Regions from separate parts of the Flavivirga eckloniae genome, predicted to be linked through region 2. Evidence: riboswitches for the same ligand, from Rfam matches in the RefSeq annotation. Region 2 holds a riboswitch; each other region holds the start of a gene.
The links. Region 2 has a riboswitch for cobalamin ahead of C1H87_RS19835 (TonB-dependent receptor plug domain-containing protein). Riboswitches for the same ligand answer to the same signal wherever they lie in the genome.
Positions count from the first base shown of each region.

Region 1 (5,412 bases), 580 kb from region 2:
TAGCTCTAGTCCTTGAGTAACATTGGGGTAAGCTGTACCACTGTATGAAACCGTTGTAAAACCAAAGCCCATGCCTTCGCCCAACATGCAAGCCAGTTTATGTACATCTGAATTGGCATCAGGATCGGTTGTACCTCTCCCAACGACCATTAAACAGACCTCTCTTCTATCGATAGGTTCGTGTTTTTCTTCTTCTTCTAATATTCTTTTTTGGGCCAATTCCAATAAAAAGGAGTTGACACCAAGATGCTTCCCCATTTTAATGGTTAAATCGTCATAATATCCCTGTATGGTATTCATTTCATATGGAATATCATTTTTGGCATGAGATCCTGCAAAAAGAATGATGGGCAAAGCGTAAATCTCACGAATGCCTTTTTGGTACATCCGTTCTATGGATGCTTCGTAAACGGGGTGATTAAATTCTAAAAACCCATAATCTACTTCGTAGTCTGAGTAACGTGCTTGCAGAATGCCTACCAATTCTTTAAACGCTGCGGTTCCTGTTTTGGTTCTACTACCGTGTCCGCAAAGTAAAATTCCTTTTTTCATTGTTTTAATTAATTGGTTTTACGCCTATTAAAAACACTACTGGCATTTGTAATTCTTGCTTTTTTATAGCGTCTTCAATGCTTCCCAAGGTTGATGAAAGTAACACCTCGTTATCTCTTGAAACATTAGAAATTGCATTTACCGGAATATTGGGGTTTTTGCATACTTCCATTAGTTTAGGAACAATTTTATCCAAGCTTTTTAAGCCCATATAAAGCGCTAATGTGTTACCGGCATTTAACATTTCGGCAATGCCGTTTAATTGTGCCGTAGAATAATCGGCCGTATGCGCCGTACAAATTAAAATGGCATTGGATTGTCCTCTTTCTGTAATGGGAATATTAACGGTATTGGCTGCTGCTAATGCTGCTGAAATTCCCGGAATTACCGTAAAAGGTAGTTTGTGCTGTTTTAAATAACGAACTTCTTCGGCCGCCCTGCCATAAATATAAGGGTCGCCAGATTTTAATCGAACAACGCTTTTGCCTTGCAGACAATGCTTCTTCATTAACGTATTGATGTTGTTCTGCCTCTTTTCTTGACTTTCTGCATCGCCAAATTTCTTGCCTACATAAATCTTTTCTGCTTGGGTGTTGATCTCTAAAATTTCATCTGAAACTAAATTATCGTGCAGTATTACTTCTGCATTTTGGAGTGCATGAAACGCTTTTAGGGTCAATAAATTTTTATTGCCCGGCCCCGCTCCTGCAATCGTTATTTCTGGTAATTTACTTTTTGAAAAAATCCACTCGGGGTTAGAATATTCATACTTAAAATGAAGTGCTTTTTTTGATTTTGTATTATCAATTAGTTTATAGCTTTCATGTTCTGTGTCTTCAAAAACAGGTGCTGGTAGCTCCAGTTTTAAAGCGGCTTTTTCGTAAAATGCTTTCCGCTTAGGATGCTCGTCGGCACAACCATTGATAATGTCTCCAAAATAATGTTGGTCTATAATGGACTCGATCAACCCAATCGCATCTTTTTGATGAATTAGATTCACAGGAATATTTGGATTTTTTAGATGTTTTTTGTTTGCTAAAAACCGTCCTGGATGACGTTGAGGGCCTATCAATCCTGCTAAACGCAAAATGGTTAAGTTACTCCCAAAGTGCTCTCGTAATAATTGCTCTGCTTTTAATACGCCTATACCTGAAGCTTTTTCTGGTTGACAGCATTCTGTTTCATCTGTTAAACGATTTGTGTTTTGATATACAGACGTGGAACTAACAAAAATGACTTTTACATGTTTGGGCGTGCGTTGAATAATTTGTTCGATTTGAAGCGGATAAATGGTTTCTATATTTTCAATTCGCTTTGGAGGAAAATTAATGATTATGGTAGATGCTTCATATATAAAGGCATCCCAATCGCCAATAATGGTATCTGATGCAACATGTATTCTTGTTGCGGAAAACGTATATTTTGCAAAGGTTTTTAGTTTGTCTAATCCTGATACAGAACCACTGATTGCATGTCCTTTTTTTTGTAGCTCTAAAGCAAGCGGTAAACCTAACCACCCTAATCCTAGTATAGAAATTTGTTCTTTCATCACACGATTGGGCTTGTGTTTAGTAACTGAATTTTTGTACAATAATTCCAAACACTGCTTTCATTAGAATTGATGGAAATTTTCCCTAAAGTTTGTCCAAATTTATTCTTGAAACGTATCCCTGTTTGTTGGGTTTCTTTTTGATAAAAATATTCTGTAACAGAAATTTTTGATTGCTGTAATTCTTTATTTTCTTTTGGAACTGCGGCTATAGTTAATGGGATGCTGTCTGTTTTAGTTATCAACTCAAGTATGTGCTCTTTTGAGTAGTCTACAGCGCATATTTCTTTAAACGGAATTGGGTTTTGATTCGGGATATGAAGTGTTATGCCTTGTGGGTTTTCGAGCAGGTATAAGAATAGTGGGTATAGGTATTGGTCTGAGCTAAACCCTTTTGTCATGTAGCATTCACCTAATTCTTTATCATCTTTTAATTCAAAAGGTTTTGGTTTTATTGGGGCTCTTTCATTATTTGAAGCTTGCTTTTCCCAACCATTTTGATACAATAATTCGGTTTCAATGGGGCATTCATTATTTATATGTCCTTTTACAATATGATTTATTTTTTCTGGAGTCAGTTCTTTATACCAAAATTCTCCAGGATGCACTATACATGTGGGAGCGTCTTCACACCTTCCATTACATCTGGTTTTAATGGTATGTGTGTTGTTCCAAAGCTCATTGTTACGTAAATAAGCTCTTGCTGTTCTTACAACTTCTTCACTTCCTGCTTTTTTACAAGAACCTCCATCGCAAAAGAAAAAGGTATGTGTCGTATTGGCTATATTTTTCCCCATCTTACTTTTTATAAAGAAATAAAAATGAAGAGTAAGGAGCCCAGAAATGGGCTATCGAACACTTTAACTTTTATTCCCGAAAGTTTAAATTATGTTGTGCATTAGGCAGGTCTTCTGACTTACTCTACTTTTAACGTCTTCCCATTCTTTAGAACAGTGACTTCATGTTAAAAGCTTTTTTAGAGCTTACAGCTGCGGGAACAGTTTTGGATTTACACCAAATTCCCTTTTAATTCTATATTTTTAATAAAAAATATAAGAAACCAAAAGCGCTACGAATGTATCATTTTTTTTTGAACTAAAGGATTAAATTCAAAATGAATTCTACTCTTTTTAAAGGAGATGTTTTTGAGAGCATAATAATATCAAACCCTCTTTTTTTATAATATTCTAAAAGGGCTTTTTCTAACTTGAGGCAATAATCAAACTCTTGCAATCTCTGTCCGTCTTTACAATAAATCTCAAACCAAGTTGGTGCAAAAAACACTTTTTTATGATAGACTTCATGATAAGGACATGTTTTTAAATAGTTTGGAATTTCCTTTTCTGCAACGGTTAAGTAGGCTTCCAAATCTAGTAAAGAACGATCACAAACAAGTGCTTTATTATTTGACAACTCTTCGTTTGTTATTTTATAAACAAGATTGGTAAATCGATTGATATCTAGCCAAGGCATCCCATGTCTCCCATGTTTTTGTTCGTCAATAATTACTTTTCTAGACACTTCGTCCATGCAAGGTACACTGTCCTTTAAGAGATTTATCAAAGTCGTTTTTCCAGTACCTGGGGCTCCAGTAATAATGTATTTTTTTTGAAGGTTATCCATTTAAAGCACAAGAAAAACAACAATAATTAATATACAAAACAAAGTACTTACTGCGTAGTTAATTTGACTAACGGTTTTAATTTCTTCGTGTTTAATTTCACGATTGTTGCTTCCTATAAATGGTTTGTCAACCAATTTCCCATGATAATAATTGGGGCCTCCAAATTGACAATTTAAAACATAGGCCAATGCTGCTTCTGGGTAGCCTGCATTTGGGCTACTGTGTTTTTTCCCTTCTTTTAAAATAAAGTGAATGCCTCCTAATTTAAACCGAACAATTACTATTAAAAAGGCAGTAATTCTGGCTGGAAGGTAATTAACAACATCGTCTAGTTTTGCGGCAAATCTTCCGAACAGGATATAACGATCATTTTTGTATCCGATCATAGAATCTAATGTGTTGATCATTTTATAAGCCATTACACCCGGTATTCCAAATATTGCAAAATAAAACAGTGGTGCAATGACGCCATCACTTAAATTTTCTGACATCGTTTCAAAAGTGGCTATCCTTATTTGTTGTTCGTTTAAGTTGTTAGTTTCTCGTCCAACAATCCAAGATAAACGTTTGCGTCCAGCATCTAAACCTTCATCTTTTAGTGTTTTAAAAACAGCCTTTCCTTCTTGTATTAATGTTTTGTTTGCCAAGCAATAAAATAACATGACTATTGAAAATAAGATACTAAGGATAGTAAAACCTTTTGAGTTTAGCCATTGTATCATTAACAACGGCATTACAAAAGCGGCGCTTATTAATACAATAGATAAAAACATGCCTTTTAGTAATTTGCCCCTGCCCTTATTACCTATTTTTTCACCAAAAGCAATTGCTTTTCCGTAGAAAACAATGAGATGTGGCATCCATTTAGGGTCACCAAAAAGCAGATCTAAGCAAAAGGCAACAATTAATATGTAAATAGTATTTAAAGCCATTCCTTTAAGGCTTGAACAAGTTTAATATTAGCTTCTTTACTTTGTGTAGAGACCCGAATATACTCGCCTTTTAATCGAGAAAAATTGGTAGCATCTCTAATTAGTATTTGGTGTGTTTTTATCAGGAACTCCTTTAATTCCTTGGCTGATTTATTTTGCAATTGAACTAAAAAATAGGGTGTATTGCTTTCACAAACGTTTAATCCTTCTAATTGTGAGAGTTGTTTTTTAAAAACGGTAGCTTCGGTTAGTAATTCTGAAGCATTAAACTGAAGTGTTTTATAATTGTTAAAAATAAATTCACCTGCTTTTATAGCCAATGAATTCACGCTCCAAGGCATTTTTAAACTTAAAAGTTTCACGATGTTTGAAGCACTTGAAACGATATAGCCTAAACGCAACCCAGGAATTGTAAATGTTTTGGTTAAAGAGCGTACCACAATTACATTACTGTAATTCTCTGTGAGCGGCATGATAGAATCAATACTATTTGTAAACTCGATATACGCTTCATCAATAACAAATGTCGTATTTGGCTTTTCCTTAAATAAAAACTCCAATTCTTTTTTTGAAAAAACAGTTCCGTCGGGGTTATTAGGATTGCAAATAAACACGAGGTCAGTGTCTGTGTTTCCTAAATCTGTTCGTGAAATTAACTCGTAATTGAGTTTAAAAATTTTACATGCATCTTCATATTCTGAAAAAGTAGGAGACACAATAGCCGCTTTCTTATTAGAAAATAATTGAGCTATTAG
Region 1 is NZ_CP025791.1:5,416,573-5,421,984, reverse strand. Features, by position in the region: gene C1H87_RS22335 (sirohydrochlorin chelatase) at 1-552, opposite strand, end outside; gene cobA (uroporphyrinogen-III C-methyltransferase) at 557-2,101, opposite strand; gene C1H87_RS22325 ((2Fe-2S) ferredoxin domain-containing protein) at 2,101-2,898, opposite strand; cobalamin riboswitch at 2,986-3,181, opposite strand; gene C1H87_RS22320 (AAA family ATPase) at 3,197-3,724, opposite strand; gene cbiB (adenosylcobinamide-phosphate synthase CbiB) at 3,725-4,657, opposite strand; gene C1H87_RS22310 (pyridoxal phosphate-dependent aminotransferase) at 4,648-5,412, opposite strand, start outside.
Region 1: it holds a riboswitch for cobalamin, as region 2 does, so the genes downstream of both, C1H87_RS22325 ((2Fe-2S) ferredoxin domain-containing protein) here and C1H87_RS19835 (TonB-dependent receptor plug domain-containing protein) in region 2, are expected to answer to the same signal.

Region 2 (5,412 bases):
AATTTCACGAATTTAGTTTTGTGGTTAATTGTTTTGCTTAGCAGACCATCAATTCGTTAAACTAAACTTTCTTTAGTTTCTTCACTTACGCCAGCAGTATCGAAACTTGCCATGTTGTTTAAAAAATCTACTGAAGCCTGCACTAATGGTATGGCTAATGCGGCACCAGTACCTTCGCCTAATCGCAGTCCTAAAGACAGCAGAGGTTTTGCTTTTAAAAAGGCCAACATTTTTGAATGTCCTTTTTCGTTCGAATTATGAGCGAATATGCAATAATCTAAAACTGTTTTATTTATGGCCTGTGCCGCTAATAAGGCAGCGGTTACAATAAAGCCGTCTATAATGATGATCATTTTTAATTCTGCCGCTTTTAAAATAGCACCACAGATCATAGCTATTTCGAAACCACCAAAAACTGACAGAGCTTCCAGAGCATTTTGCGGATCGTATTTTTGAAAAACTTCGGTTAATATATCCTGTTTCTTACTAATACCTTCACCGTCTAGCCCTGTGCCAGAACCTACACATTCGGCTATTGGTGTTTTTGTAAAATATGCCATAAGCAAAGCTGCCGACGAGGTATTGCTGATTCCCATTTCTCCAAAACCAACAGTATTCGTGCCTTCATTTTTAAGTTGAGATATGATGGCTCCACCTTCTTTAAAAGCTCTTTCGCATTGGGCTAACGTCATAGCCGGTTCTTCTTGATAGTTTTTTGTACCAAAGTCAATTTTGGCATTAATAATATCGAGCTCTTCGGGAAATTTATGGTTTACTCCGGCATCAACTATTTTTAAGTTTAGGTTGTTGGTATTGCTAAAAACATTTATTGCTGCGCCTCCATTAACAAAGTTATAAACCATTTGAGCGGTTACTTCTTGTGGAAAAGGGTTTACTTCACCTTTGGTTGCAATGCCATGGTCGCCTGCAAATACCACAACCGACGGTTTTTCTATTTTCGGACTTTCGGTTTGTTGAATACAGCCAATTTGAAAAGCGATACGTTCTAGTTCACCTAAAGCGCCAATGGGCTTTGTTTTTGTATCTATTTTATGCTGAAGTTTTGTTTCTAATTCAGGATTCATATAGTAGGTTTTTTATTTTAGTTTTACGGGTATTCCAGATACCATAAAAGTCGCTTTATCTGCATTTTTGGCAATGTGTTGATTCATCCAACCCTGAAGTTCTGTGAATTTTCTGCCTATTTCGGTCTGGGCATGTACGCCCATACCTATTTCGTTGGAAATAATAATAATGGTAGCATCCAAACCTAGCAATTTATTAAATTCGGCTTTTGCTAATTCTAAGCTTTCTTCAACATTATTTTTTGTGTCCATATAAAAATTTGTGAGCCATAAAGTCACACAATCTATAACAACGACCTCTTTTGTGTTTATTACTTTAGAAATTGCTTTTTCTTCTTCAACAGATGTCCATCTTTCGTCTCTATCTGCAATATGTCTCTCAATTCGTTTTTTATGGTCGTCTCCCCAAATACGAGATGTTGCTATATACTTAGGTGAATTTGAAAGCGATAATGCTAAGTTTTGTGCGTAGCTACTTTTTCCTGAACGTTCGCCTCCTGTTATATAAAGAATCATAAGAAGAAAATTATTTTAATGGTTTTGCAAAGATTACATATTTAAATGAATAAAGTACAAGAGTACTTTTAAATCTAAAATGGATTAGTATATTTGCAGCGAATTTTGGTTCTATTCAATTTTAATTGAACGGATTAAAAGGGAATCAAGTGAAAAGATTTATGATTTTAAATATCTAAAATCATTTTCTTCATTCTTGAACTGTTCCCGCAACTGTAAGTTTAAACCGAACCTGTTTCGGTACCTCGATAGAGGATGTTATTAACTTCAAAACCACTGGCTTTTTGCTGGGAAGGTAAAATAACGTAAAACAAGTCAGGAGACCTGCCATTTTCAAAACAAATAAGTTAAACTTTCGGGACAAAAGTTTGCGTATGATATACATGCGATCTCTCGATTAATTATTCATTGTAATGAACAAAAAATTAAATGTTTTTGGGGCACTGTGTTTTGGTGTATCTTTAATTGGTTTTGCTCAACAGGAGCAGGATTCAACTAATTTAGAACAACTTGATGAAGTTGTAATCACAGATTCAAGATTTAAATTGAAACGTGAAAATTCAGGAAAAACAGTTATTAAGATTTCTAAGCAAGAAATTGAAAGAAACCAAGGAAGAACGGTTTCGGAATTAATCAACACGAAATCGGGTATTGAAATTAACGGGAGTAGGAGTAACGCCGGACAAAATTTAGACGTTTATATTCGTGGTGGACGTAACCGTCAGGTTTTAGTTTTAATTGATGGTGTACAAGTAAGTGATCCGTCGCAGCTTAGCGGGGCTTATGATTTTAGGCTTTTAAATTTAAGTCAAATTGAATCTATCGAAATAATTAAAGGGGCGGCCAGTACTTTATATGGTAGTGGAGCTGCATCGGCGGTTATTAATATAACAACTAAAAAAGCTGGAACTAAAAAGATAAGTGCTGTTGTTGCTTCAAGTTTAGGAACGAATCAGTCTGAGTCGGATCAAAATTATGACATTGCAGATTTTAATAATAGTGTTGCTTTTAATGGTACTCTAAATAAGTTTACTTACCGAGCAGCGTTTAGCAATCAATATACCGATGGGCTTTCTGCTGCAATTAGTGATACTAATGAAAAAGATGCATATTCAAAGTATGGGGTTGATGTTAACTTGGGCTATAGGTTTAACAAAGCGTTATCTTTAAATGTTTATGGGAATTTTTCAGATTTAAAATCTGGTTTTGATGGATTTGATGCGGATTTTAATTTAGTAGATACTGATGATGAATTCAAAAACAAGCAATTTAGAGCTGGATTGTCTTCAAAGTATAAGTATAGAAATGGTAGTGTTAATTTAAATGCGGCTTTTAGTGAATATGATAGGGAATTTATTTCTGCTTTTCCGTCAATATTCAAATCAAAAAACTATGTTATAGATGCCTATAATAAGTATGTGTTTGATAAAATGTTTTATACCATTGTTGGACTAAATGTTATAGATAGTAAAGCTGATTTTGTTGAAGAAGAATCATTTACAAATATTGACCCTTATTTAAATTTTGTTTTTGTATCAGATTTTGGATTAAATGTTAACGCTGGTGGAAGGTTAAATAATCACAGCGAATATGGTTCCCATTTTACATATAATTTAAACCCATCGTTCACCATAAAATCAAATGACGAGGGTTATACAAAAGTTTTTGGATCTTATAGTACATCATTTATCACACCTTCTTTATCTCAATTGTTTGGTTCTTTTGGTCCAAACCCAGATTTAGAACCAGAAGAAAATAGAACTATTGAAACTGGAGTAGAGTTTAAATTGAACAACGATTTTAGAATTACTGGGCTTTTCTTTAATAGGGAAGAAAAAAACACGGTATTATGGATTGATGGCGGATATGTAAATGCAACCGATAAATTGAATGCTAGAGGTGTAGAGGTTGAAGTTAATGCCACGCCATTAGAGAAACTATCTATTTCGGCTAACTATGCATTTACAGAGTATAAAGAAAGTTTAGCTCGTAGAATACCTAAACATAAAGGAAATTTACAGATAGGTTACAATCTTTGCAAAACGACGTTTGCTTCTTTGTCGTACCAGTACGTGCATGATAGATTTGAAAACAGTTTTGTGCCTCCTTTGGAAAGTTTTAGTTTAGTTAATCTATACTTAAGCCATAAGGCTTTAAAAGACAAAATAAAATTCTTTGGAGGTATCGACAACGTTTTGAATGAAGATTATCAAGACGTTCCAGGCTATGTAACTAAAGGAAGAAATGTTAGAATAGGCTTTCAGTTAACCTTATAGAAAGGTTAATACCTGTAACTTAAACACTTTATTTAAATGCCACTAAAACGGTGGCATTATTTATAAGTAAACAATGATAGTAATTAAAAAACGCTCTCTGTATATTTTGAGAGCGTTTATTGTTATCGTATTAAATATTTTATTACAAGAATATACAGAACCAATTCTGGTAAAATTTTAATTGACTAGATTTATTATTTTATTGGTTAATGCGCATGCCCCCTTCAAAAGGATTAAGGTCGTTACTGTCTTTTAATAACTTAAAAGATAAGCCAGATTTAGCCTTTATGTTTGCTATTTTAACAGTAGAACCTTCAATATCTGCTAAAGCTGCTGCTAATAAAGGTTCGTCGATGTTGCCTAAAATACCATAATTTAAGGGGCTTTCTTCTAGTTCTATTTTAGGAGTTATACCAGAAGATGGTACAGTTACATCATCTTTATTAACACCGTTAGCAACTAGAGGCTGCATAGCATAGGTATGTCCTGGGTTTGCGCCTTTTTTTCCGAAGTTTGGGGAATCATAAATGGTTATAGATGCTTGGGTTTTCCCGGTAGTATTCGTTCCTAACTGTATAACATCGATATATGGATTTAAACCGTTTATCAGTCCTTCGCTGGCCGAAGCAGATCTACCAGTAGTAAGTATATATAATTTTGTAAGACCTAAACTGTTAATGGCTGAACCTTCATCTATTTTATTAGTGAATTTATAGGTATTGTTTTCTGCCTGTAAATCTTCATTATAAACAAGTTTTTGAAAAACTTCTCCGGTAAATTGCCCCGTAATCATACTAGCTAAATAAGTTTCTGTGCTAACAGAACCACCCGGATTATATCTTAAATCTACAATTAGGTGTTGTATATTATTGGATTTAAAATCGGCAAAAACAGTATTCAATGCATTTTCAGAACCAGAAGTAAAGCCATTGTACATTAAATAGCCAACTTTTTCGCCGCCTACAGTTATTACATCTGTTTTATGAATAGGGTTTTCGGTGTATTGAACTTTAGTAAGGGTAATATCTTTGTTAAGCGGATCTATAGAATCGTCGGTAGTTTCAGGTGTGCCTTTGTCATTATAAAACCCTAGATTTATAGTATACGTTTCTTGATTTAGCAAAGCGTTTATATTATCATTGGTAAGTCTGTTACCGTCAATACCATAAAAAATGTCACCACGTTTTAGGTTATTATTATCGGCAGGGCTATTGGGTAAAACCAGACGAATAGCACAAAACCCTTCTGTACTACTGTTTGGTGTCGCAAAAAAACCGAACTCCATACCGTTAGTACCTGTGATGCCTTGGAATTGACGTTCTAATTCAAAATAATCATCAACGATCCAGCTAAACCTGTCTACTGTTTTTCTTTCATATATTAAACTTTCAAATAAGTCTTGAGGTTTGGTAAAATCCTCTAGGTAATTGGTGTAATCTTCATCAGATGAAAACCTATTATTAGCAAGATTAGGTACATTTTGCTTATAGAGGTAAAGAGCATTCATTCCTTTCCAAACAAAATCGTTTATTTCG
Region 2 is NZ_CP025791.1:4,839,059-4,844,470, forward strand. Features, by position in the region: gene cobT (nicotinate-nucleotide--dimethylbenzimidazole phosphoribosyltransferase) at 57-1,085, opposite strand; gene C1H87_RS19830 (bifunctional adenosylcobinamide kinase/adenosylcobinamide-phosphate guanylyltransferase) at 1,098-1,601, opposite strand; cobalamin riboswitch at 1,691-1,947, shown strand; gene C1H87_RS19835 (TonB-dependent receptor plug domain-containing protein) at 2,015-3,877, shown strand; gene C1H87_RS19840 (S41 family peptidase) at 4,077-5,412, opposite strand, start outside.

Region 3 (5,412 bases), 440 kb from region 2:
TTAATATGTCCTGCACGCATTCTGTTACAATGTCCTTTAGTCTTTGCTGATTATCAATGTCTAAAGCTCCAACTTTAGAGATAGCGCTCTCTAATCTATTAACGGTTATGTAGTTTCTTAATTCATCAAGTATGAACGCTAGATCTTCGGTTTTTGATGAGACATTTGGTATATACGACCATTTTTCAGCTTGATGGAATTTATTTTCCTCGTCAAATTCTCTGTTCTTCAATTTAACAATTGGTCGGGAAGAAATAGAGCGATCATTTAGTTGTTGGTTAAATGGTTTAACTACTACCCCTTCAATTAAATTATCCTGTAATTCACGAATACCTAATTGTTTAGGGATTGTGGAATTTATTCGAGTGTTAAAGTTCATGGCATCTCTAAACTTACCTATGAGTAATGGTTTTGCATGGAACAGATTGTGTTTTTCGAAATAGGAAATTGCGGTCTCATAGTCCAAATAATATTTTGAATTATCTTTTTCGACTGCAATATCAAAAGCACAAAACTTAATAGATGGGGAATAATAAACTCCAGTTTGTATAGCATTTACATTATTATCAGCCTGAACATCTTCATGCGGATATTCGCCACCAAACAATTCCCCATATACAATATATTTATCTCCGGCATTGTTTGAACTTAAGTCTTCAAACAAACGTATTATATTACCTTCAATTTCCCTTACAACGAGCTGGAAACCGAAAAAATCATCGTTCCACGATAAATATTCCTTCCGTTTAGCAAATTTCAATGTTCGATTTTCATATACAAAACTAAAGTTTGCACCATGAACTTTTTCAGTCACAACCCATTTTAACTTCTCCATTTTGGAGAAATCATTTTCACTTAACCCAAGCTTTTTTAAACTGCTTGGCATTTTTTCATAACCTGAAAATTCACTCATAGTATTTCAATTACTGCTAACTAAGTTATATAATCAATTGCGTCTATTTCTCTTATATCTTCAAATATATACAAAACCCTATGTCTACGAAGGATTTTATATATAATTAAAGCTATTAGCTTATAATCCCTTCCTCTTGTCGATTCTTTTTATACTTGTTTAATTGCTCTGTGTGCTTGTTTTGCAAATGATCTTTTAAAACTTTGGAGCCATCATATTGATAAAAACGTAAATCATGTTCCTTTTGGCGTGCAGAGCTAAAATTTGAAACGCGTTTTAAATACCCAATTACTCTTGTGCCATAATCCACATTTTTAGAATCGCATTTACTGCATTTTTGTAGTGTTCTTTTATCTATGTTGGCACATTCGTTACAAATGGTTATTTTAATATTAAAACAGAAATAGTTGCATCCGGTTTGTGCTGTGGCATGAATTAATTTTAAAAAGCCTTCTTTATTTGGTGCTTCTTCAAGATTTAAATGAAGGGCAGAACCTCCATCTAAATATTGTATCATCTCGTTGCCATGAAGCATTATTTTGTCTAATGGATTAACAGAATCATCTTCAACAGCATAGAAATAAGAATTATAACAATCTCTTGGTACGAACAGACCATCTTCCTTATCCCATTTTGCATTTTTAACACCTAAATTTTCAGCAGGTACAAACTCGGTGTTAAACATATAACCATATTCTTTTTTTGCCTCTTTATTGGTATCATAAATTATTTTTAAATGCCTGCTTACAAATGCTTTGTAAACGGCACTGTTTTCTGGTTTAATGCCCTGACTTTCGGCAGCTTCAACCATACCGTTAATGCCTATGGTTAAAAATTGTTTGTCTAACGAAATAAATCCGGCATCATAAACTGGTAGCATACCAGCTTCTTTATATTCTTCGATTAGTTTACGATAGGCCACCTGGTATTTCTGGATTTTTTGTATTTCGGTTTTTAAGTCAAGTTGTTTTTGGACTAGGCGATTCATGTTTAAGGTGATCACATTTATAGAACCTGTAGATACACCTCCTGCACCAAGCGAATAGCTAAATGTATTATCGCTAATTTCGTTTCTTAGTCTACAGCATGATGCTAAGCTATCGGCACTTTCCGATTGATAAATAAAAAAAGAATTTCCTTCACTTAATTCTGTGGCGCACATATCTGCAAATGCTGTATCAACGGGTTTGCCTTCTTTTACCAACATAGCTGCTGTAACTACAGGAAATGTGAGTACTGCTTTTTCTCTTTCTTTGTTAAACCATTTCATAAAAAACTGCTGTAGGTTCTTTAAGCTTTCCCATTGCGGCTTGGTCATATCTGGAAATACAAAATCGCCAAACATACTATTGAAATATTGTTCATCGTACAGGGAAATATTCCAAAAAACAGATTGATACCCACGAGCAGCTGCTGGTTGATTAATGGCATAAACGGCATGTTGAAGGTGGTTTTCCACTGTTTTTGTATTGGTATTTAAATAATCATCTCCAAAATCAATTCTGGCGAAATAGTCGAAATACAATAAAAACTCAACAGTGGCCAGAGCACCCGCAAACTGCGAACTAACAGCAAAAACAAGATTAACAAATTCGCCACAGTAACTTTCCAGATGTTGTGGCGCCTTGCTTTCTCCGCCAAGTTTGGTTAATCCATCGAATAAAAAAGGATACATACTAATAGAGGTGCAATAAGGTTTTAAAGAGGTTTCGTCATGCACATATATTTCATGCTCTTCTATTTGCCTGATATATTCATTGGCCAGATCTTTACCAAAAAGATTTTCTATTTTGTTTTTTACCAGTTGTCTGTTTACTTGAACATTAATATCCTTGTTCAATTCGGCTTCCATGGTAGCAATATTTTTGTTGGATACATTGGCATTTGCGTCCATTTTAGATCCGTCTGCTGCATTACTTGCAGAAATGTAATTTTCAATAAAGCTAATTTTTTTAGAAATCTGTTCGCTTGTTAATCTAATCATGGCTTAATAGTTTTTTAAGAATAAATGATTTAATGTGTTGTTGGTTTTTACTTCAATGAATTTTTGATTGGTTTTTGGGCTATCCAAGCCTCCAAGTAGCTCTATCCATGGTCCTGTTTTTACCCAAGTAAGTTGAGATAAGATGCTTTCATCTAGTTTGGTTTCTCCAGAATAGAGACAGGTTTTGTATCCGTTTTTTTGAGCACATTTTAAATAACTAATTAGGTCTTCTTTGTGCCATTCTCCTCCCATAAACAGGACACAACTCGCCATGCCTTTATATTTGTCTAAGATGGTTTTAAAGAAACTTTTAGATAGTAATTGACCGCTACCTTTTTTCCAAAGGTTAGGGGAGTGGCAGCCTTTACAGCGTATACCACAACCAGAGATAGTAAAGCAAATGCTCACTTCTCCTGGAACTTCCTGAAATACTATTTCTAAATTAGAGTAATACAGTTTTTACCAAATTATATCCATTTGCAATACATAGAATTGTATTACTTGAACATTACTAACTTGTCATAAAAAAAGGTACGTTTATTCGATAAAGGAATACACCGTGCCATTCGCTTTTTTCCCGAAAGCGTGACTTATATTGAATATGGCAGGTCTTCTGACTTACTCTGGTTGTTACGTCTTCCCGTTCGGTTGGAGAACAGTGACTAAGAATGTAGAACCATTTATAGAGTTTACAGCTGCGGGAACAGTTCAGGTTTTTCACCTGATTCCCATTTTAATCCTAACAATAGAAAATTGTATTAGAACCAAATTCTATTCAAAGATAAAAAGGCTTTTTTCTGTATTTAGAGTTTACTTTTTTAGTTATTAAACAACTTATGAACAGGTTATGTAGCTACCTATTTTAACTGTTGTTTACCAGTAATGTACGTTGGGTTTTTAGAATATTGAATAACCAAAAATGATTGATAATGTTTGATAGTTTGAATTCCAAAAAACATATTCTCCTAAAAGTTCTCTGCGCGTTTGATACCTCACTTCTAAACTGTATGTATCATAGATTTTATAACCTACTCCAAAGGCCAAATTAGTTCGAGTTTGAATATCTAGAGTACTAAAAACAATATTATTGGTGTTTATAAATTCAACTGATGAGTTTAGGTTTGCATCGAATACATAGGAAACATTTGCGAAAATCTTAGAATCATCATTAAGGAAAAAATAGTGCCTTAAACTCAAGGGGATTTCAATAGAACTATAAGCGACTTTTGTTGTTAAACTCCCTCCAGATATGTTATTTGCATTAGTTGTTTTTTCAGATTTAAAACTTTGATAAGTTGGTTCGATTGAAATGGACCATTTATTTTTATTAAAGGGTAATATGTATTCTGCTTCAATACCAAAGCCGAAGTTTAATTTACTTCCTAAATCGGTATCTGTAAAGTTTGATCTGGTATTCTCTATTTTTAAAGAAGCGTTGTTCAAGCGAGGTCTAATAGATAGATTGAATAAATCTCTTTTTTTATTTTCATTATAATTTGTAAAGTCTGAATTATTACATCTATTGTAATCGGTAAAAAAAGATATTAAACTGTTCTTTTTATACTTTAAGTTTTCAACTCGTTTCATTTCAATTATAGAACACTTTAAATCATTCCATAATTGTTGTTTAAATTGGACATTTTCCTTTATGTAGTAATAGTCTAAAGTGTTGTACCTTTTATAAATTAATGGCTCAATATTAGAGTCTTCTTTATTGTAGAAATATCGTCTTAAATTTTCATCTACATATAGGTATAAATTGGCTTTACCCTCAACCAATACTTTTAAAAAGAGTTTTTCTTCACTAAATATGGGTTCACTACTACGACTTAAATTATCAATACTTTCTCTAGATCGATCTATTTTTACTTGCTCTCTTATGTATTTTGAGTCATTATAAATTCCAAATTCCCGAACGTAGCTAATATTGGTGTTTTTTATATCACTAGTTTCCGATAGCTTGTATTCGAAATCTTTCGGATTGTTTTTCCAGTCTATGTTTTTGATTAGACATTCAACTTTTTGTCCGGAATTGTCTATGTAATATCCTTTTTCAAAAGAAATTTGAGAATAACAATTAAGGCCTAAAATTGTAACGAAAAGTAATAATAAGTGATCTTTTATTGATAATAACATCGAATAATTGATTTAGGGTTTGAGAGTAGGCGTTTAATATTTTAAGAACCAAATGTAGTCTTTTTAAAGGAAATTTAATTTTAAAAACTTACAATTTTGAAAGTGTTTTTAATAAAAAAACAATACATTGCTTAATAGAGGTTTTATTAATAATGGTAATTGAAACACGAAATAGCATTATTCGATTAGTATGAAATTATTTATTAGCTAAAAGGTGGTTAAAGCTATAACACACCTTTTAATTTTGAAATATGAAGAAAGTCTTCTAAAAATCTATTTTATTGGAATATAAAATTCTGTTTTAAGCTTGTGAGGTTCTACACGTTCCGGATTGCTAATGTATTTTTCTCTAACAGTTTCATCGCGCAATTCATATTCA
Region 3 is NZ_CP025791.1:5,274,117-5,279,528, forward strand. Features, by position in the region: gene C1H87_RS21795 (RNA ligase family protein) at 1-913, opposite strand, end outside; gene nrdD (anaerobic ribonucleoside-triphosphate reductase) at 1,029-2,897, opposite strand; gene nrdG (anaerobic ribonucleoside-triphosphate reductase activating protein) at 2,901-3,353, opposite strand; cobalamin riboswitch at 3,484-3,681, opposite strand; gene C1H87_RS21810 (outer membrane beta-barrel protein) at 3,795-5,033, opposite strand; gene C1H87_RS21815 (AraC family transcriptional regulator) at 5,307-5,412, opposite strand, start outside.
Region 3: it holds a riboswitch for cobalamin, as region 2 does, so the genes downstream of both, nrdG (anaerobic ribonucleoside-triphosphate reductase activating protein) here and C1H87_RS19835 (TonB-dependent receptor plug domain-containing protein) in region 2, are expected to answer to the same signal.